One region of the Cutibacterium nasicola genome, then DNA from elsewhere that is predicted to be linked to it. Evidence: riboswitches for the same ligand, from Rfam matches in the RefSeq annotation. Region 1 holds a riboswitch; each other region holds the start of a gene.
The links. A riboswitch is a leader RNA that binds a small molecule or an ion and turns the genes downstream of it on or off. The one in region 1 is predicted to bind cobalamin.
Positions count from the first base shown of each region.

Region 2: another riboswitch for cobalamin. It lies ahead of cobI (precorrin-2 C(20)-methyltransferase); the one in region 1 lies ahead of ACUCCZ_RS00325 (ribonucleoside-diphosphate reductase subunit alpha).
Region 3: another riboswitch for cobalamin. It lies ahead of ACUCCZ_RS01330 (prenyltransferase/squalene oxidase repeat-containing protein); the one in region 1 lies ahead of ACUCCZ_RS00325 (ribonucleoside-diphosphate reductase subunit alpha).
Region 4: another riboswitch for cobalamin. It lies ahead of mutA (methylmalonyl-CoA mutase small subunit); the one in region 1 lies ahead of ACUCCZ_RS00325 (ribonucleoside-diphosphate reductase subunit alpha).

Region 1 is NZ_CP199745.2:73,644-78,552, reverse strand. It holds gene ACUCCZ_RS00345 (MarP family serine protease) at 1-31, shown strand, start outside; gene ACUCCZ_RS00340 (YciI family protein) at 237-509, shown strand; gene ACUCCZ_RS00335 (NADH:flavin oxidoreductase/NADH oxidase) at 547-1,647, shown strand; gene ACUCCZ_RS00330 (DUF1707 SHOCT-like domain-containing protein) at 1,679-2,302, opposite strand; cobalamin riboswitch at 2,378-2,569, shown strand; gene ACUCCZ_RS00325 (ribonucleoside-diphosphate reductase subunit alpha) at 2,682-4,909, shown strand, end outside.
Region 2 is NZ_CP199745.2:1,836,950-1,841,858, reverse strand. It holds gene ACUCCZ_RS08690 (CobD/CbiB family cobalamin biosynthesis protein) at 1-670, shown strand, start outside; gene ACUCCZ_RS08685 (cobyric acid synthase) at 672-2,132, shown strand; cobalamin riboswitch at 2,149-2,376, shown strand; gene cobI (precorrin-2 C(20)-methyltransferase) at 2,363-3,091, shown strand; gene cobM (precorrin-4 C(11)-methyltransferase) at 3,088-4,059, shown strand; gene cobJ (precorrin-3B C(17)-methyltransferase) at 4,056-4,909, shown strand, end outside.
Region 3 is NZ_CP199745.2:293,900-298,808, forward strand. It holds gene ACUCCZ_RS01320 (hypothetical protein) at 1-273, opposite strand, end outside; partial or broken gene ACUCCZ_RS01325 (PKD domain-containing protein) at 270-1,550, opposite strand; gene ACUCCZ_RS01330 (prenyltransferase/squalene oxidase repeat-containing protein) at 1,544-2,710, opposite strand; cobalamin riboswitch at 2,791-2,924, opposite strand; partial or broken gene ACUCCZ_RS01335 (2-oxoglutarate synthase) at 3,106-3,183, opposite strand; partial or broken gene ACUCCZ_RS01340 (hypothetical protein) at 3,311-3,574, opposite strand; partial or broken gene ACUCCZ_RS01345 (hypothetical protein) at 3,621-4,756, opposite strand.
Region 4 is NZ_CP199745.2:1,644,310-1,649,218, forward strand. It holds gene scpA (methylmalonyl-CoA mutase) at 1-304, opposite strand, end outside; gene mutA (methylmalonyl-CoA mutase small subunit) at 301-2,211, opposite strand; cobalamin riboswitch at 2,292-2,544, opposite strand; gene ACUCCZ_RS07690 (alpha/beta fold hydrolase) at 2,615-3,577, opposite strand; gene ACUCCZ_RS07695 (nucleotide sugar dehydrogenase) at 3,879-4,909, shown strand, end outside.

The sequences.
Region 1 (4,909 bases):
GGCATCGACCGGCCGATGCATCGTTGACTGAACCGGCGTCACCAGCTTTGGGCGCCCAACGTTCCCGCCTCGGGACGGCTCCGCGCACGTTTGCCGTCCTGACCTCTCGAAACGTCATCTGACAAGGCCCGACACCGACGTGGTGTTCCAGGGCCTTGAGCCACTCGATGATGCGTCAGGTCCCGACGACGTGTTCCATGCTTCAGTCCTGGTCCAGGCCCCAATAACATTGGGCCATGGCAGTGTTCATCGTCGAAACCCATTACGACCCCGCCCATTCCGAGGAGCGCATGGCCGCGCGCCCGGCCCACCTCGAGAATCTTGACGTGATGCGCGAGCGTGGCCAACTCGTCAACGCAGGCCCGCTGGCCGACGGCAGCGGCGCGGTCCTCATCTACACCGTGCCTGACCGTGGTGCCCTCGACCGTCTGCTTGAGGCTGACCCCTATCCCAAGACGGCTGTCCAGGTGACCTCCGTCCGTGAGTGGACGCCCAATTTCAGCTTCTGAGCCGGACCGTGGTTGACCGGCGTGGTGTCATGGAGTCATGACATCACCGAAGCTCTTCCAGCCTCTCACCCTTCGTGGACTGACGATTCGCAACCGTGCCTGGTTGCCGCCGATGTGCCAGTACGCCGTGGATTCCATGGATGGCATCCCAGGCACCTGGCATCTCGTCCACTACGGCTCGTTCGCTGTGGGTGGTTTCGGTCTCATCGTCGCCGAGGCCACCGCAGTGAATCCCGAAGGTCGCATCAGCCCTTGTGACACCGGGTTGTGGAATGACGATCAGGTAGCGGCCTGGCGCACGGTCACCGACGCCGTTCACGAGCTGGGCGGCAAGATCGCCGTGCAGCTCGGCCACGCCGGTCGCAAGGCCTCCACCGAGAAGTGGTGGCCGGGATTCCATGGTGGTGTGGTGCCTCCCGAGCGCGGCGGCTGGATTCCGGTCGGCCCGACTGACGCGCCTGCTGACGGCAAGCAGTACGTCGGTCTGCCCGTCACTGCCCTTGACGAGGACGGCATCGCGAAGGTCATCGACGACTTCCGCACCGCTGCGACACGTGCCGTGGAAGCTGGGTTCGACGCCGTCGAGATTCACAGCGCCCACGGTTACCTGCTGCACCAGTTCTACTCACCGCTGTCCAACACCCGCGCCGACGGTTGGGGCGGTGACTTCGACGGACGTGTTCGCCTGCCGTTGGAGGTCGCGAAGGCTGTGCGTGGGGCCATTCCTGAAGACATGCCCTTGCTGGCGCGCCTGTCGGTCACTGACTGGCGGGACGACGGCTGGCAGGTGAAGGACTCCGTCGAACTGTCGCGGCGCTTCGCGAAAGCCGGGGTCGATCTGCTCGACGCCTCCTCAGGAGGCAATTCGTCGGCCCCCATCCCCGTCGCCCCGGCCTACCAGGCTGACCTGGCGGCTCGGGTGCGCGCCGAGGCGGATATTCCCACAGCCACCGTCGGCATGATCTGGACCCCACAGCTGGCCGAGGAGCTGCTGGAGAAGGGCAGCGCCGACGCCATCATGGTGGGACGGGCGGCTCTACGCGACACCAACTGGCCGTTGCGTGCCGCCCATGAGCTGGGTGTTCCCAACGAGGACGCCCCATGGCATCCGGCCAGGTTCCGTGGGGCGTGGCGCTGACGCGACTGACGATCCCGTCGCCGGTCGACCGTCAGCGATTCCACTTCTTCCTGAGCCTTGCGTACTTCTTGGATCCAGGGCCGTGGATGTCAACATCGCTGAGGATGCTCGTCCCGCGCAAGGTGAGGACAGGGCCATCCAGCCCCGGCTGGGAGAGTCCGCGAACCGTGAGGTCTCCGAGCACTCGCGACATCGAGTCCTCGATGCGCACCCCGTCGGGCACCAGGAAAGTCGCGTCACACATGACGATCGTCAGGTCAATGGTGATGTGACGACTTGCCCACGGCATGGAGGTCAGGTCGAAGCACGGATCCCCCATGAACCCGGTGACGGTGGTGAGTTTGGCCATCGTCCGTCCCGAGGCCCAGACCGTGTCGCTCATGATGCAGGTCATGTGGTCAGCCTCCGGACCGGGGACGATCCGCACCGCCTCGCCGTGGCCAGGATGAGCGGGGACGGCCACACTCCCGACCGTCGCGCCAAGGTCAGAGAGCAACCCGCCCAGATCGCCATAGGTACGGGCCTGCAGAGCAGCCTCCACCCTCTCCGCATGCTCGTCGCGAGTCAGCTTTCCCAACGTCCATGCCTCGTCGAGGATGTCCGATGCCCGGGCGCGCTCGGCGTCACCAATCCGCCAGTCATCGGGAATCGTCACGTCGCAAGTCTAGGACAGCCACACACACCCAAGGCTCTCCAGGCCTCGCGTTGACTCGCCTTGATCAGCGTTCATATAGTGACAAGTGCACGTGGTTCCCGTGTTCGCACGGGCTAAGAGGGAATCCGGTGTGAATCCGGAGCTGCCCCGCAGCGGTGTACGAGAACGACCGCCGTCATCACGCACTGTGCTCCGGCATGGGAAGCGACGGCCAGTAGGCAACAAGTGCTCGTGAGCCCGAAGACCTGCCAGGTGTGGTCCCGCAACCGCGGGGCCCGGTTCGCGATCTCGCGGGAAGTATCGCAGCGTTCATGGGGACCAGTGTCCCTGCCGCATTCCGCCCGGTCGCGTGCCCACGGCATCGCACGGAGGAATTGCAATGAGCGCCGACCCCATCTCAACCATTCGCGTCCGCAAACGTGACGGATCGCTGGCTCCCTACGACGGCAACGAAGTCGCCGCGTCCATCATCGACTCAGCCCGCGGGCTCGATGATGCCGTCGCCCGGGCGACTCTGCTGCAGGCCGAGGTGGAGATCACACTCTTCGACGGCATCACCACCGATGCCCTTGACGAGGCCGTCATCCAGGTGGCTCTGGGCAATGCCAAGGACGACCCTGCCTTTGACACCATCGCCAGCCGGATCGCCGTCAAGAAGCTGTACAAGGAGGTCTTTGGCAACACCCACGACGATCTGGGTGACGTCGACCCGACACGCGTGCGCAACCTGCACCGTGCTTGTTTCCCGCGCACGATCGGAAGACTCGTCGCAGCAGGGCGCCTTGACGAGCGCCTGGGGCGAATCTTCGATCTTGACGTCCTCGCATCAGCCCTCGATCCCAGCCGTGACGACCTCATCGGATTCACTGGTGTGCGCACCGTGGTCAACCGTTACCTCTTGCGCACCCCCGACCAACGCGCCTTGGAAGTGCCCCAGTACTTCTGGATGCGTGTGGCGATGGGTCTCAGCCTCACCGAGGACGACCCCACATCCTCCGCCCTCGCCCTCTACGACTCCATGAGCAACCTACGTCACCTTGCCGCCGACTCCACCCTCGCCAACGCCGGGACGCCGTCCGCCCAGCTGTCCACCTGTTTCGTGATGCGCACCGAGGACGACCTCGAGCACATCGCCCGGACGATCCGCGACGTCATGCGGATCACCAGGGGCACCGGAGGTATTGGGCTGTCGATGTCGGACCTGCGCTGCCAAGGGTCACCGATCCGCTCCGACACCACTGCGTCAACCGGTCCGATCCCCTTCATGCACACCATCGACTCGACGCTGCGGGCAGTCTCCCGGGGAGGCAAACAGCTCGGCGCGCTGTGCTTCTACATGGAGAACTGGCACATGGACTTCCCGCAGTTCCTCGACCTGCGGCAGAACTCCGGTGACCCGTACCGACGCACTCGTACCGCCGGAACCGCGGTGTGGATCTCCGACGAGTTCATGAAGCGGGTCGCCAAGGACGAGGACTGGTACCTCTTCGACCCCGCCGAGACCCCCGATCTCACCGAGCTCACCGGGTCTGAGTTCTCGAAGAGATATGCGTACTATGTCACACAGGCCGACGCCGGGAAGATCAAGAGGTTCCATCGCACCACGGCTCGAGAACAGTTCCGGGCCATCCTGGTGAGCCTGCAGACGACGTCGCACCCGTGGCTGACGTGGAAGGACAGCGTCAACACCCGCGCGTTGAACAACAACACCGGGACGATCCACGCCTCGAATCTGTGCACCGAGATCTGCCTACCCCAAGATCGCGACCACACCTCGGTGTGCAACCTGGCGTCGGTCAACCTTGCCGGGCACCTCGTCGGGCCGCGCAAGAAGCGTCGCATCGACTGGGAGCACCTGGCCGCCACCACCCGACTGGTGATACGTCAGCTCGACGACCTCGTCGACATCACCGCTTCGGCGGCGCCGCAGGCCGAGCGATCAAACGTGGAGAACCGGGCCATCGGCCTGGGCATCATGGGGCTGACGGACATGCTCGAGCAGGTGCGGATTCCCTACGACTCCCCTAATGCCTACGACATCGTCGACCAAGTCATCGAATTCATCAGCTGGCACGCCATCGACGCCTCCGCCGATCTGGCCGCCGAGCGCGGGGCCTACCCGATGTTCGAAGGATCTGGTTGGTCGAAGGGGATGGTCCCCGTCGACACCCTCGCCCTCCTGGAGCGCGACCGTGGCATTCCCGTTGACGTCGACCGGACGACGAGGATGGACTGGGACGGGCTGCGCGCCAAGGTGAGCCGAGGAATGCGCAATGCCACCTTGCTGGCCATCGCCCCGACGGCGTCGATCGGTCTGGTCGCTGGCACGACGCCGGGCCTGGATCCGCAGTTGTCCCAGGTGCTCTCCCGAGCCACCTCAGCCGGGAAGTTCCTCGAGGTCAATCGCAACCTGGTGGCCGACCTCAAGGACCTCGGGCTGTGGGAGAAGGTGCGCGAGGAATTGCTGCGTCGTCAGGGAGATCCCAGCGGGATCCAGGCCATCCCGGCATCCTTGCGACGTTTGTACCGCACCTCCTTCACCCTGGATCCAATGGCTTGCCTCAACGTGGCCGCCAGGGCGCAGAAGTGGGTGGACCAGGCCATCAG
Region 2 (4,909 bases), 840 kb from region 1:
GGACGACCTGGCCGGGGCCCGCGAGCAGCTGTCCCACCTGTGCTCCCGTGACGCCGACCAGCTCGACGAGCCGGAACTGGCTCGGGCGACCGTGGAGTCCATGGCCGAGAACACCGCCGACGCCGCCGTGGCATCCCTGTGGTGGGGAGCCGTGGCCGGAGTACCGGGAATGCTGGTACATCGAGGGGCGAACACCCTCGATGCCATGATCGGACACCACAACGAGCGTTACGAGAACTTCGGGAAGGTTGCCGCCCACCTTGACGATCTGCTGGATCTCCCTGCCGCCCGGCTGACCGGACTGTTCGCCTGCCTGCTGGCGCCCACCGTCGGGGGAGACCGGCGTCGGGCAGTGCAGATCATGATGCGTGATCATGGCCATCACCCCAGTCCGAACGGGGGATGGTGCGAGTCGGCCTGGGCGGGCGCCCTCGGGGTGCAACTGGGCGGACGCAATGTCTACTACGGCAATCGTCACGAGGATCGTCCCCTGCTGGGAGACGGCGCACGCCCGGACGGTCGGAAGGTCGCGGACGCTGCCGACCTCGTCACCGGGGTCACCGGGATGGCGACGGCTGCCGCCTGCCTCGGCGTAGCGGCCATCGCCCACCTCAGGTTCTACGGCGGCATCCTGCCTCGTCGTTACGACTCGAGCGCGAAGGAGAAGTGAGATGAGTGGAATCCTCGTCGCCGGAACGTCTTCTGACGCCGGGAAGTCGCTGGTCGTCACTGCCCTCTGCCGGGCCGCGTGGCGTCGTGGGATCGACGTCGTTCCTTACAAGGCCCAGAACATGTCGAACAATTCGATGGTCTGCCCCGACGGGTCCGAGATCGGCCGGGCGCAGTACCTGCAGGCCAGCGCCGCCAGGGTGACTCCGGAATCAGCCATGAATCCGGTGCTGCTCAAACCTGGCACCGATCGTCGCTCCTTCATCGTGCTGCGTGGCACGCCGGGAGGCGTGCTGGAAGCGGGACAGTACGCCACCGGACGACGTCACCTCGCGGAAGCCGCATGGGCCGCCTACGACGAGCTCTCCGCCGCCCACGACATGGTCATCTGCGAGGGTGCGGGCTCCCCGGCCGAGATCAACCTGCGTGCCGGTGACTACACGAACATGGGACTGGCAAGGGAGAAGAGCCTGCCGGTGGTGCTCGTCGGGGACATTGACCGCGGCGGGGTGCTCGCCAGCCTCTTCGGCACCTGGGCGCTGCTCGACGACGCGGACCGTTCCCTGCTGGCCGGGTACGTCATCAACAAATTCCGCGGTGATGAGTCCGTTCTCGCTCCTGGTCTGGAAGAGATCACTCGTCGCACCGGAATGCCGAGTTTTGGGGTGCTGCCCTGGGTCCCCGAGGTGTGGCTCGACGGTGAGGATGCGTTGGAGGTGGGACGCTGGCGTCACGACGGGAACTCCGTTTCCACCGACGATCTGCGGGTTGCCGTCGTCCGGCTGCCGAGAATCTCCAACGCCACCGATGTCGACGCCATGGCCGCCGAGGCCGGGGTCGACGTCCAGGTGACGACCAACCCCAACACCTGCGAACTGGCCGACGTGCTCGTCCTGCCCGGATCGCGGTCCACCGTGCGTGATCTGGAGTGGCTGAGGTCCACCGGAATCGCTGAGGTCGTGGCCCGCCGTGCCCGTCAAGGTCGCACTGTGCTGGGCATTTGTGGCGGCTACCAGATGCTCACCCGCCTCATCCTCGACCCCGAGGGTCAGGAATCGCCGACCGAGCGAACCGAGGGACTCGGGCTACTGCCGGTCGAGGTGACCTTCGGTGCCGACAAGACCCTGGCCATCCCGAGCGGATCCTGGCGGGGGATCGAGGTCGGCGGCTACGAGATCCATCACGGCCGAATGGATGTCGACCTGTCGGCGGGGGAGCCCTTCCTCGACGGAGTCCGCGTCGGAAGTGTCTGGGGGACGATGTGGCATGGTGCCTTCGAATGTGACGATTTCCGGCGCGCCTGGCTGGCCGAGGCTGCCGAGCATGCCGGATCGGCGTGGCGCCCGGTGGAGGGTGCCATCGGGTATGGGCAGCGCCGCGAGCAGATGATCGACGTGCTGGCCGACGCCGTTGAGGAGCATCTCGGTCTTGACCGTCTGTTCTCCCTGGCAGGCGGGAGCTGACCCCGGCCGTGTCGTGGTGTGGTGCCACGATGTGGGAGGATCGATACAACGACCGATCTCGAGGAAGCCGGTGTGAGTCCGGCGCGGTCCCGCCACTGTGACCATCGCCGCGGTGATGGCAGCCAGACACTCGAACGGTTCGTTGCGCACGTCATCGGGCGAGGACACCTGAGGAGGCCGTCATGAGCTATGCCCCTGTACATCCTGACCACAAGTCGGGACGAACCCTCATCGGGGTCGGAGTGGGGCCGGGTGACCCAGAGCTGGTCACCCTGAGAACCGTGCGCATCCTGCGCGAGGCTGATGTCATCCTCGTGCCCTACACCGAGGCCACCACCGACGGTCCCGGACGTGCCGAGACCATCATCACTGCCGTCGCCCCGGAGATCGTCGAGCGCATCAAGCGCATCCCCTTCTCCATGCGGGAGAGGTCTGGTGTCGGCGAGAAGCGCAGGGCCTCCTGGCAGGTATCCGCCGATGCGGCGATCACGGCCTTCGACGAAGGGGCTCGCACTGTCGCCCTGGCCACCGTCGGCGATCCGACGGTCTTCTCCACCTTCACCTACCTGCGCGCCAATGTCGAGGAGAGACTCCCCGACGTCAGCGTCGAGCTGAGCCCAGGTATCACCGCCATGCAGGCCCTGTCGGCGGCGTCCGGGCGCCCGCTGGTGGAGGGCAAGGAGGTCCTGGCCCTCGTCCCGGCCACCGTCGGGATGGAAAAACTTGGCCAGGTCCTCGACCTCGTCGACTCAGTGGCGATTTACAAGGGGGGACGCAAACTCCCAGACGTTGTCGAGCAGCTGCGGCAGCGGGATCGTCAGGCTGTCATCGGCACCGACGTCACGCTGGAGTCCGAGCAGATCGTCACCCTCGGTGAGGTCGCTGATACTCAGGCTCTGCCGTACTTCTCGACCGTCCTCACCACTCCAGAGCGCACCATCACGGGAGGAAAACTGTGAACGAACCTCAAGCTGCACGACCCACTCAGCACGCCTCTGAGAGGGTCTTGGAGGATCTGGACCACAACGCCATCGAGCCGCCTCCGGTACCGTGGCGGGAGATCCCCGAGGGAGCAGGCAGGGTCGTTTTCGTCGGTGCCGGACCGGGCGCTCCGGACCTGGTGAGCCTGCGCGGAGCCCGTGTCATCGAGACCGCTGACATCATCATCTGGGCCTCCAGCCTCGTTCACCCCGACATGGTGGCCCGTCACAAGGCGGGAGCCGAGCTCATTGACTCCGCCTCCATCCCGCTGGAGGACCTCGAGCCCCTCTACACCCGCGCCCGTGACGAGGGGCTGGTGGTGGCGAGGGTCCACACCGGTGACCCGTCCATCTATGGCGCCACCGCCGAGCAGCGCGACCTGTGTCGTCGCATCGGTATCGACTTCGAGACCATCCCGGGCATCTCGGCCTTCTCGGCCGCTGCCGCCCGGATGGACGTCGAGATCACCGTCCCAGAGGTATCCCAGTCACTCGTCCTCACCCGACTGGAGGGCGGGCGGACCCCCATGCCCGACGGGGAAACCGTCGCCTCCTTCGCCCGTCACGGTGCGACAATGGCGATCTACCTTTCCGCGGCCCGTAACAAGGCTCTTCAGGATGCCCTGCTGGAGGGAGGCTACCTGCCCGAGACTCCCTGCATCATCGGGTACGCGGTCAGCTGGCCCGAGGAAATCATGTTCCGCTGCGACCTGGCCCACCTCTCGGAGACGATGCGCAACCACAAGCTGTGGAAGCACGCCGTCGTCCTCGTCGGACCGGCCCTGGCAGAGGGCCCGATCAAGACTCGCAGCCACCTCTACCACCCCGGTTTCCGTCACGAATACCGCGGAGCTGACGCCCAGGCCCGCGCTGACCTCAAGGCCCACGGCACTCGCGGCGTCTACGACCAGAACCCCACGAACTCCGACACGAAGGACAATTCATGATTCGCGTCCACGGATATCTCGGTACCATTTCCGACTCCTTGCGCCAGGAGGTCGCCGATGCTGACCTCGTCGTCGGAGGTCAGCGTCACCTTGACGCCCTCAACGTTCCCGACGAGAAGCGTCAGAAGCTCGGCCTCATCGGCCCTGCCGTCGAGCGAGTTCAGTCCCTGCCCGACGACGCCAACGTCGTTGTCATCGCCTCCGGTGACCCGCTCTTCTTCGGTGTGGTGCGACGTATCCGCCAGGCCGGTCTCAAGGTCGAGGTCGTGACGGCCCCGACCTCCTTGCAGGCTGCTTTCGCCGCCGTGGCCTTGCCCTGGGACGACGCCCAGTTCGTCTCCTCACACTCCAAGGACATCGAGACCGCCATCCGGCTTGCCAAGATCCATCCCAAGGTGGGCGTGCTGACAGCCCCCAACCGAGGCCTGGCGGAATTGGTCGACGGGCTCGCGGGTCGCGGCAAGACCTTCGTCCTCGCTGAGAAGATCGGTGAGGAGGGCCAGCGGGTGCGTGTCCTCGACGAGGAAGCAGCCAGGGCCGTCATTGCTGACGCGGACATCCTCAGCCCCAACGTCGTGCTGGTCCTCGAGCATCATCCGGACTCCCCGGCGGCCCTGGGCATCAACCCGGAGCTGGCCGGTGACGTCAACGTCAATGCTCCCGAGGCCCCCCAGCCCGGCGTCGACACCAACCCGGACGGCTCGGACCGTGACCCGATCATCGGACAGATCATCAATTCCGACGCCGCGGCGGCCCACGCCGAGGCCATCGACCACGTGCTCAAGCGCGAGACCAAGAAGTACGTCGGACCGTCCCGCACCGGGCTGGCGGCGGCCTGGGGCGAGTGCGA
Region 3 (4,909 bases), 220 kb from region 1:
GGTAGCCTTGACTCTATGCTTTTGCTTCGTTGAATCGTTGCAGTCGACAGCGGCTTGTTCCCACAGTCCGGCGAGCCACCCCGTCACAGGGAAAACAAAGGACATGATGAATTGGGGCGGAAAGGATTTAATGTCTTGTTTTGCTAGGGGCGGAGTTATGAGGAATCCCAAAATCACGAGTGCCCAGACGGCTCCGACGATGGTGCCGATGATGAGGCCGTTGAGGGGTGCGCGGTGGTACTGGTCCTTGGGTGTGTTGTTGTGGGTGGTCATCGTGGTGCCTTGGTGTGGGGGTCGCAGGCGTCTCCTACACCGTTGTGGTCGGTGTCGGTCTGGTCTTGGTTGGCGATGGTGGGGCAGTTGTCCTGGTTGTCGGGCACGCCGTCGCCGTCTCGGGTGACGTGGATGGGGAAGGTGAGGGTGTCACTGGTTCCGGTGGTGTCGGTGATGTGTAGGTGTGCCCGATACTTTCCCAGCTGCTTTAGGGTGCGGGTGATCCTAGGTGTGGCACTGTCGATTTCGTAGTGGCCGTCCCCGTCAAGGTCCCATTGCCAGCGTCTGATGTGCCCGGTTGAGGTGTAGGATGAGGAGGCGTCCAATTCGAGGGGTTCACCTGCACGTACCAGGTTTTGCCCGATGACGTCGGCGCGCATCCGCACCCCAGGCACCGGCGCCACCTGCGAGACACCGGCAGACAGGCCATACATCCTCGGCGGTTTGACCAAGGGACGCACCATCCCGGCAATCTGCTCATGGCCAATCACATTCGGATGATACCAATTATTCTGATCCCAACTTGGAAGTGACCAGGTCTTCCCGGTCCACCCCTCATAGCCGGCAGTCTCATGGAACTCGTTGATCCAGCGATAAGGATTGTGTAAATCAAGATCAATGAAGGACGGTTCTGGCTCATGGGTGTTGAACAGGCTGGTGGTGGGGGCGTAGGTCACTTTGAGGCCATGAGACGTGTTCCAGGCCTTGATGGTGGCAGCCTGCCGGGCGCGGAACTCGTCCTCGGCGGCCCGGACACGGGTCGCCGGTATGCCCGTGCCAGGAACGTCCTCGGCAGCCGGGATGAGGTAGGGGTAGCCGATCAGGATGACACGGGTGTGAGCCGGATCCGCCAGTCGGTGCTGGATATGTGACAGCAATGTCACCGTGTTCGTCATCGTGGCATCAGTCTTCTTGCGTGCTGCGTCAACCGTCCCGCTGCACTTTTTTGCTGACCATGCTATTTCTGCAAAGCAGTTTTCGACGACGTCAGCGAAGTTGAGGTCGTTGCCTCCGGCGGTCATGAGGATCACGCCGGTGTGGGGATCCATGGTATCGGCCTGGCTGATGATGTTGTGGTCTCCGGTGGCGATCTGGGCACCACTCCAGGCCCGCACGTCGAGTTGGTACGTTGTGTCCGTGTTTTTCTGGTTGAGCATGCCGGTGAGTACCGAACCATAGTTCTTGGGGCTGCGATATGACCCATCGGCCGGATACCCATCGACCAGGGTTCCGTTGCCTGCCGAATACGAGTCACCCAGCACAGTGATCTTCACCAGTGTGTGTTGAGGTTTGGGGGTTGGGGTGGTTGTGCAGGTTGGGGTGTTTTTGGGGGTTTGCCGGACCATGTTGAGGCGTAGCCGTGGCCGGTGATGGCCATGATTGCTTGGTCGGTGGCCATGATGTTGGGTTCGTGGTCGTTGCGTTGGGCTTGCCATGCGCCGACTTTCGTGAGGTTTTGTTGGCGGATGAGCCATTGTTTGACGGTTGTCATGTCTTCGCCGCGTTCTGCGAGTGCGCTGGCGAGCATGCCGGTGGAGTTGGCGGCGGAGTAGGTTTCCCAGTAGTCCCCGTCGTCGTGGGTTTTGGTGTTGAGTGCCCATTGGGTGGCGTGGTTGGCGGCTGTAGTGATTTTGGTGTTGTAGTTGTCTGGGATGAGGTGTGGGTTGTGTTGGAGGAGGGTTAGGTCTGATAGGGCGATACCGGTGTAGTCGGGGTCGCCGACGAAGGTCGTGGTGCCGTCGTGGTTCTTTTTGGTGTAGCCGAAAGCGCCGGCATCGGTGCCTCCAGTGCCCTGGGTGGACAACAGCTTGTCGATAATTGTTTTCGGTACTGGGCGGTTGGCTCGGGTTAGTGCGATGGTGATGAGGTGTGGGCCCCAGTACATGGTGACGCGGCGTTGCATGTTGGGGTTGGTGTCGTTGATGTAGCCGGCGAGTTTGATCCACAGGTTTCCGGTTTCCTTGCCGAGGAAGTAGGTGGGGTCGTCTCCGAGGATTTCGGCGGTCATGATGACTTTTGCCAGGCCGGCCGGGTTGTTTTCGATGTATTTCGGGCCGGTTTTTTTGAGGGCTGTGGTCATTTCTGTGACGGTGTCGGGGTGGGCATCGGAGCCGACCAGGGCGATGATGCCGTCAGCGATGCCGCCGGCTTGTCTGTAGTTCTTGGGGTCTTGTTTCCATTTGTTGGCGAGCCAGTCAGCGGCTTTTGCGACGTAGGTGCTGGTGGCGGCGGTGTCGTTGATCGATCCGGGCCACATGGCGCCTTTGACTGGGTTGGTTGGTGGGTTGAAGCAGTAGGGGGTGGAGCCGTCGTCGGTGGTGGTGAGGGGTGTGTGTGATGGGGTGGATGGTGGGTTGGCGAATGCTGATGTTGTGAATGGTGATGCGATGAGTGCACCGGCAGCGAGGCCGGCGATCCATCGAGTGAGTCTGAGCATGTGGCGGGTCTTCTTCCTGAGGCTGCGTTGCGGACAGGGAAGGCTCCCGGGTCGAACTCACCGCAGTCCTCGACGGTGTGTGATGTTCCTTCGACAACCCAGGTACTCCGACTCGGGGGTGGGCCCCTCACGGTTGCGGGTCAGTTCCGGTATCGCACCGAATTCCCCTGTGGCTGCGGTGCCAGCACCGCCCAAGGTGACGTGGATCGTCGGTCTTGGAGGGTACTGCCTGGCACAGAGTACACCTGTTAGGTGTCGGTTACCGGTCAGCACGGTGGCTAGAGCGGCGTCGTGGGAGTCTTGGTCGGTGGTGTCCCCGGCGGCGAGCTGGGCTTGGGTGCGGGCTTGGTCGTCGTAGGTGGGGGCGATTCTCATCGCGGAAGATGCCGATTGGGGTGTGCGCGGTCGGAGTCTATGGCGCGAGCCACGAAGGAGCATCCGGCACCCAGGGCCACGGCCAGGCTGGTGCGCGGCCATGGAGGAGTGCATATCGCAAGGTATTCATGCGGCACGGGAAGTCGATCAGCGTGGAACATCCTGGATCCACGAGGCTGGGTAACTGTCCGGATCCGCTCAAGGGTGCATGGGAATCACCAAGGGCTACACCGTCTGACGAGGCTTGATAAGCGAGATGAGGATTCCGAGAAGGCAAAGAACCCCGGACAATATCGCCGACATCACGTCCGCCCGATCCTTGATCGGCCATGACCACCAGGATGTGTAATTTTCCGTTCTCCCCAACAGAAAGCTTGTCAGAACCCAGATGATTGCAGGGGTGGATGACAATTTCTTGATGCCAATGGCGTTTGTGAGAAGGTTGAAGCCGGACAGCCCAACGATGTTGCGGGTGGAGACAATTCCGATGATCGATTGCGCGCCCAGGCTCTCCAACCAAGCGCTATGTGTCCTCTCAGCATTTTCGCAGTCGAGATCGATAATCTTCGAAAATCCTGGCTTGGTCCTGGATGGACAGCCGATCCATGGACTTCAGCCATTCGCGCGTCTCAGGAGAAAACTCCTGACCCGTCATCGCTATTCCCGAATGTTTCGTCAGTCAGGCGACGACGCGATCCTGAGTGTCGAGAACCCAGACTGCCACCTGATCTTTGTGGTCCTGACACGGGGCGATGGCCAATCCCGAGGCAACGGTCATAACCGCCTTCGACGGCGGCTCAGATACGGATATCGCAGATGTCGACCGCCACATGGTTTCGTGGGTTGATTCCTGCGCACCTTGCCTGTATTCCTTGGGGACGTGCTCTCCACGCTGTGTCTGCTTTCCGGGCCACGGGGCCCAACAGCTCGAGATCGTGAGATTCCCACGCGCACACCACGGGATCACTATCTCTCAGACAGATCTGTGGTCCGGTTCGGGGGCGGGCAGCGGACCTATGCCTTTGGCCGTGTGAAAGCCGATGAACGCCGTCGCAACCAATCCAATAATCAGGGTCACGGTGATACGTGCATGATGATTCCGTCTTCCTGCAATGAGGGCCAGGGTTGACACGATGAGGATCCCACCTGCCATCGTCATTCCAGCTGTGAGGACTCGAGGATTCAACATCTCACCTACGTGCAGCAGCCCATGTAGTAGCCAAAAAGATATCGCAGCTTCATGACCGATACGGCTGGCCCATACAAGACGAGGATGAAGGGCAGGAGAAAGGCCGTTGGTGCTGACAGTGCCAGCGGCCACGATGCCCCAATGGCAGCACCGAAGACGCCCCATGCGAGCATCCAAACGGCACCGATGGCCGACATTTCCATGATCTGGTTTCCAGATCCTGACGCCAGAACAGAAATGCCTACGGCCACGGTCGATGGGAGAACGGCGATGGCCCACCATGGAAGGATGATTCGCAGTCGAGACCTCCCGGTCGGTGTGGTGAGGATGTGACCTTCGGTGAACCTCCGAAGTTCCAGGCAAGCTCCCAGAGCCACGGGTCCAACGATCATCATGAAGGCGTAGAGCACGCTCGCAGATCGCTCGATGTCTGACGGTGAAGGAGGATTTCCCAACGCTCCGTAACACCATATGAGAATCATGACAGGTAAAAGGCGAACGCCATAGGATCGTCTTTACGAGATTTAGCCAAATATCCCTATGGAAGGTGTGGGTGTGGGGTACGATTCATGAGTCGGCCCCGGAGGAGTCGTCCCGCGATGGTGTGTTTGACTTCTCCGGGATGCGTGCCTTGC
Region 4 (4,909 bases), 1.0 Mb from region 1:
AGAAGGCGTTGGACTCCTTGGCGGTGGAGAATCCGGCGTACTGACGAATCGTCCAGGGTCGGAAGGCGTACATGGTGGCGTACGGGCCGTGGGTGAACGGAGGCAGACCGGCGTAGGTGTCCAGCCAGTCCATGTCGGCGTAGACGTCCTCGGAGTACAAATGACCAACCGAAATCTGTTCCGGAGTGGTCCAGGGCTCCTGCTCAGCGGAAGCGGCAGCCAGCTTGGCGAACTGCTCCTGAGCGTCCGCGGGAACCGGAGCGTCTCCCAGGTTGATGGAATCGAAACGGGGCAGGGTGGTCACTTGGCAACTCCCAACGTGTCCAGAGTGGTGGTCAGGACGTCAACGACGTCCATCCCGAGGTAGATGCGACCGTCGATGACCTTCTCGGCCTCGGCAGCGTCATCACCAAATTCCTTGAAGGCACCCGACAGGTAGACCAGCTTGGCGCCGGCCTCCTTGAGGGCCTTGGCGACCTCGAGGCCCTGGGCCGCGTAGGTCTTGGCGTTCGAGCACAGGTCTGCGACCTCGGCACCGGACTCCTTGAAGGCCTTGACGACCTCTTCCGTGGTGCCGCCCTCGCACTCGGGGGTCTCCATGCCGGCGATGTGCCACACCGGGGCGGAGAATCCCTCGCGGGGACCGAAGTCACGACGGGTTCCCAGGCAGGCCAGGAACACCTTCGGACGCTCGGAGCAGGTGGCGGAACGATCGACGAGGGCCTCGAAGACCTCGGCGTCACGGTGCTGTTCGAGACCGTTGCGCTTGGGAGCTTCGGGGTAGGGCCTGGTCTCGACGGTCTTGGCGTCGAGCAGCGGGAACTCGCTGACGGCCGTGATCGGCTGCTTGCGGGTGGCCAGACGCTTGGCGCGCTCGGCGTTGAGCTTGTCGAGCTCGGTGCGAACGTGGTCACCGGTGAGGGCGGCAACCATGCCACCGGCGGCCTCGACAGCCTGGAACTCGGCCCAACCGGCCTCCTCCAGCTTCTTGGTCAGGGCCTCGACGTAGAAGGAACCACCCGCCGGGTCATTGGCGCGGCCGATGTTGGACTCCTCGGCGAGGATAATGCCCGTGTTGCGGGCGATACGACGGGAGAAGTCGCTCTTCGGCAGGCCGATGGCGGCATCGAAGGGCAGGGTCGTGACGGCCTCGGCGCCACCGACAGCAGCACCGAAGGTCGAGATGGTGCCACGCAGGATGTTGACGTAGGGATCATCGCGGGTCAACTCACGCCAGCTCGTCACGGCCTCCTGACGGGCGCCACGCTTGGCAGCCGGAACCTCGAAGACCTCACCGATGCGGTTCCACAGGGTACGCAGGGCACGCAGACGGCAGATGGTCAGGAACTGGTCGTGGGTTGCGGAGACCCGGAAGTTGATGGAATCGAAGGCCTGCTCGGCAGTCAGCCCCTGTTCCATGAGCGCACGGACATACTCGACGCCGGTGGCGATGGCCCAGGCGAGCTCGTGCACGTCGCCGGCACCAGCGTTGTGGTAGACCGTCGCATCAACGACGAAGGCACGAGAATTCTTGTACTTGTCGGTCTTCTTGGCCCACTCGGCCATCGTGGACAGATCCGGGGTGCCGCCGTTGAGAGCGGCGAAACCGATCGGGTCCAGACCGAGATTGAACGACAGCTTGTCGGGATCGATGTCGGAGTCGACATAGACGTCAAGGAGGGCCTGTGCAGCGGCCTCCTGGTCGTCACGGCTCGAGACCTCAACCTTGGCCAGGTCGAGCAACACGTCCTTGAGGTCCCCGGCAATGTCCTCCGGCTTGATGGCGTCGGCACCGACGCGCAGCCACAGGGACATCACACCACGCTCGAGGTCGGCGATGATCGCCTTCCTGGTGAACTGCGGATCCGGATCCTCGTGAAGGGCCCGCACATCCCATGCGTCCATGACGCCAGTCCGGATCGTGGCGCCACGGGTGAAGGGCGGCACACCCGGGGCGCCGAGCTTCTCAGGGGCATCTTGACGCCGGTACATCGGCTCGATCTTGATGCCGTCGACCGTGCTCGGCTCGAGGCGCTTCATTCCTTGCTCAATGTTGAGCTCCTTGCCCTCGGGACGTCCCCGGTTCAAGACCTTGAGGACCGCGTCCTCCCACTGTTCGTGGGTGATCTTCGGAAAGTCCCCGGCCAGGCTCAACTCCTCGGGCATCCTGTCCTCGACGGACTTGGATGCGAGGTTGTCAGCATCAGTCATTCGTCAGACTCCTGCTTCGCTGCGGATGGGTGGACGACCTCGGTCGGCCCTCGAGACCTCGGACGCTGCGGCGCACGCAGGGTACGTCGCAAGCTCTGGCAGGTATTCGGACTCATGGGCACCTCGTCTGCCGACAAGTCCTACGTCACCGCTTCCCAGACCGAAGCCCAGTGCTTGATCGCCATCCGGTCGGACCTAAGACCAACTGGACGTCGATGGTGATGTCGTTCCCACTCACCGCTGCGGGGCAGTTCCGGAATTGCACCGGATTCCCTCTTACCGCCTTGAAACCCCCGGACGGGATTCCTTGGCACCAGCACCTATGATACTAGGCTGCGCACGATCGACTTGGCACAGCGGGGGTGCATGTGCACGATTGTGCGACCGTGCTGTGAACAGACGTTTACCGTGCCTTGCGGACCTGGGGGATTTGAGGCCGGTTTGCGACAGAGTCGATCCACTCTCGTAGGTCGGCATGGACGTGCCTGCGATTGACCTCATTGAGAACCTCATGGCGCCCACCCGGGTACAGGATGACGTCCACCTCCTGGGACCCGGCATCGCGCAATTGGCAAGCTGCGCGACGCACTCCCCTACCGGAGTCGCCCACCGGATCCTTGGCACCGGCCATGAGCAAAACAGGCAGAGCAGGCGGAGTGGCACGTAGAACCTCGGTGGAATTGGCGAGTTCGATGAGTCGTACCAATTCGCGGTAGAAGGCTGCGGTGCAGACGAAACCGCACAGCGGGTCGTTGTTGTAGGCGTCCACGACGCGCACGTCTCGAGACAACCAGTCGTAGTCGGTGCGAGCCGGCTGGAAGGCCCGGTTGAAGGACCCGAAAGACAAGGTGTTGAGCAACGGACTGCGGGAGTCCTCCCCCAACATGAGCACCTGGGAACGGGCAAGCCCGGTGGCGACGGTGCTCAACGGCCCCAAGGAGGAGCCTGTGCCAATGATGACCAGGCCGGTCATCTCGCGTCCCCGGCGAGCGGCCAGAACACGGGCGAGGAACGATCCCATCGAGTGTCCGACGAGGAACCACGGCTTCCCCTCAACCTCGGCCATGAAGTGGTCAGCAACCGCGGAGAGATCGTCGAGCAGTTGGTGGTGGCCCCGATCAGGGGTGGTCCCAAGTTGTCCGGTGGCAGCAGCGCGCGGTCCGTGACCACGGTGATCATTCGCCACGACGAGCCAGCCGTCGTCCGCCAGCGCCCGGGCCACCTCGTCATAGCGGGCCGCGTACTCGGCCATGCCATGACACAACTGCACCAATCCCTTGGTGGGGCGACCCGGCGCAGCCTCCGGACGCCAGACAAGGACGTCGAGGTCGGCTCCGTCGTCAGCGGTGATCGTGATGGTGTCCATGAATCCTCCCGGGGTCGTAGTTCCAGCATATTGAGGTCTCCCAGCCAGCATCTCGGCATCGCGGAAGAAGCGCCCACATCACCATGATCCTGTTCTCGCTCAGGGAGAACACGAGCAGAACAACGAGCCTCTTCAGGCCCGACGCTGTGTAGTGAGGTCAACGCCATGCCCGCGACGCGCCGCGTTACCAGGTTCGCGAGCATCACGTCACCGTCTCGTAAGGTCACCGCCCTAGACTCATGGGGACCCACCGAAAGGACGTCTCGTGAAGATCGCCGTCGCAGGACTGGGCTATGTCGGCATGGCCAATGCCGTGTTGCTTGCCCAGCACAACAGTGTCGTCGCCATTGACATTGACGCCGAGAGGGTCGAGATGGTCAACACCGGACACACGACGATCGTCGATCCCCTCATCGGGGAGTACCTGGCCCACCACGAGCTGGATCTGACGGCCACGACTGATCCGCACAAGGCCTATGACGATGCTGACTTCGTCGTCATCGCCACCCCGACGAACTATGACCCTGACCAGAATTATTTCGACACCTCGAGCGTGGACGGAGTGCTCGACCTGGTGCAGGAGCTCGCCCCCGAGGCGACGATCGTCATCAAGTCAACGATCCCGGTGGGCTTCGTCGAGGGGATTCGCAAGGAGCGCCCCGGCCTTGACGTCATCTTCTCTCCGGAGTTCCTCCGCGAGGGCAAGGCTCTCTACGACAACCTCCATCCGTCACGGATCGTCGTCGGGTCGGACTCGGCCAAGGCCCACCTCTTCGCCGATCTCATGGCCGCCGGGGCGGTCGACACCGGCATCCCGGTGCTCTTCGTCGGGGCCACCGAGGCCGAGGCCATCAAGCTGTTCGCCAACACTTACCTGGCGATGCGGGTCTCCTTCTTCAACGAGCTCGACACCTATGCCTCTCAGCGTGGGCTGTCCACCCGTCAGGTCATTGACGGGGTCTGCCTGGACCCCCGCATCGGCAGCCACTACAACAACCCGTCCTTCGGTTATGGCGGCTACTGCCTGCCCAAGGACACCCGTCAGCTGCTGGCCAACTACCAGGACGTCCCCCAGACCCTCATCCAGGCCATCGTTGACTCCAACACGGTGCGCAAGGACTTCATCGCCTCGGACATCATCGCCAAGGATCCGAGGCGAGTCGGCATCTTCCGTCTGGTCATGAAGGCTGGCTCGGACAACTTCCGCTCCTCGTCGATCCAAGGGGTCATGAAGCGCATCAAGGCCAAGGGCATTGAGGTCGTCGTCTACGAGCCGACCTTCGAGGGCAACGAGTTCTTCCACTCGAAGGTCACCAAAGACCTCGAGACGTT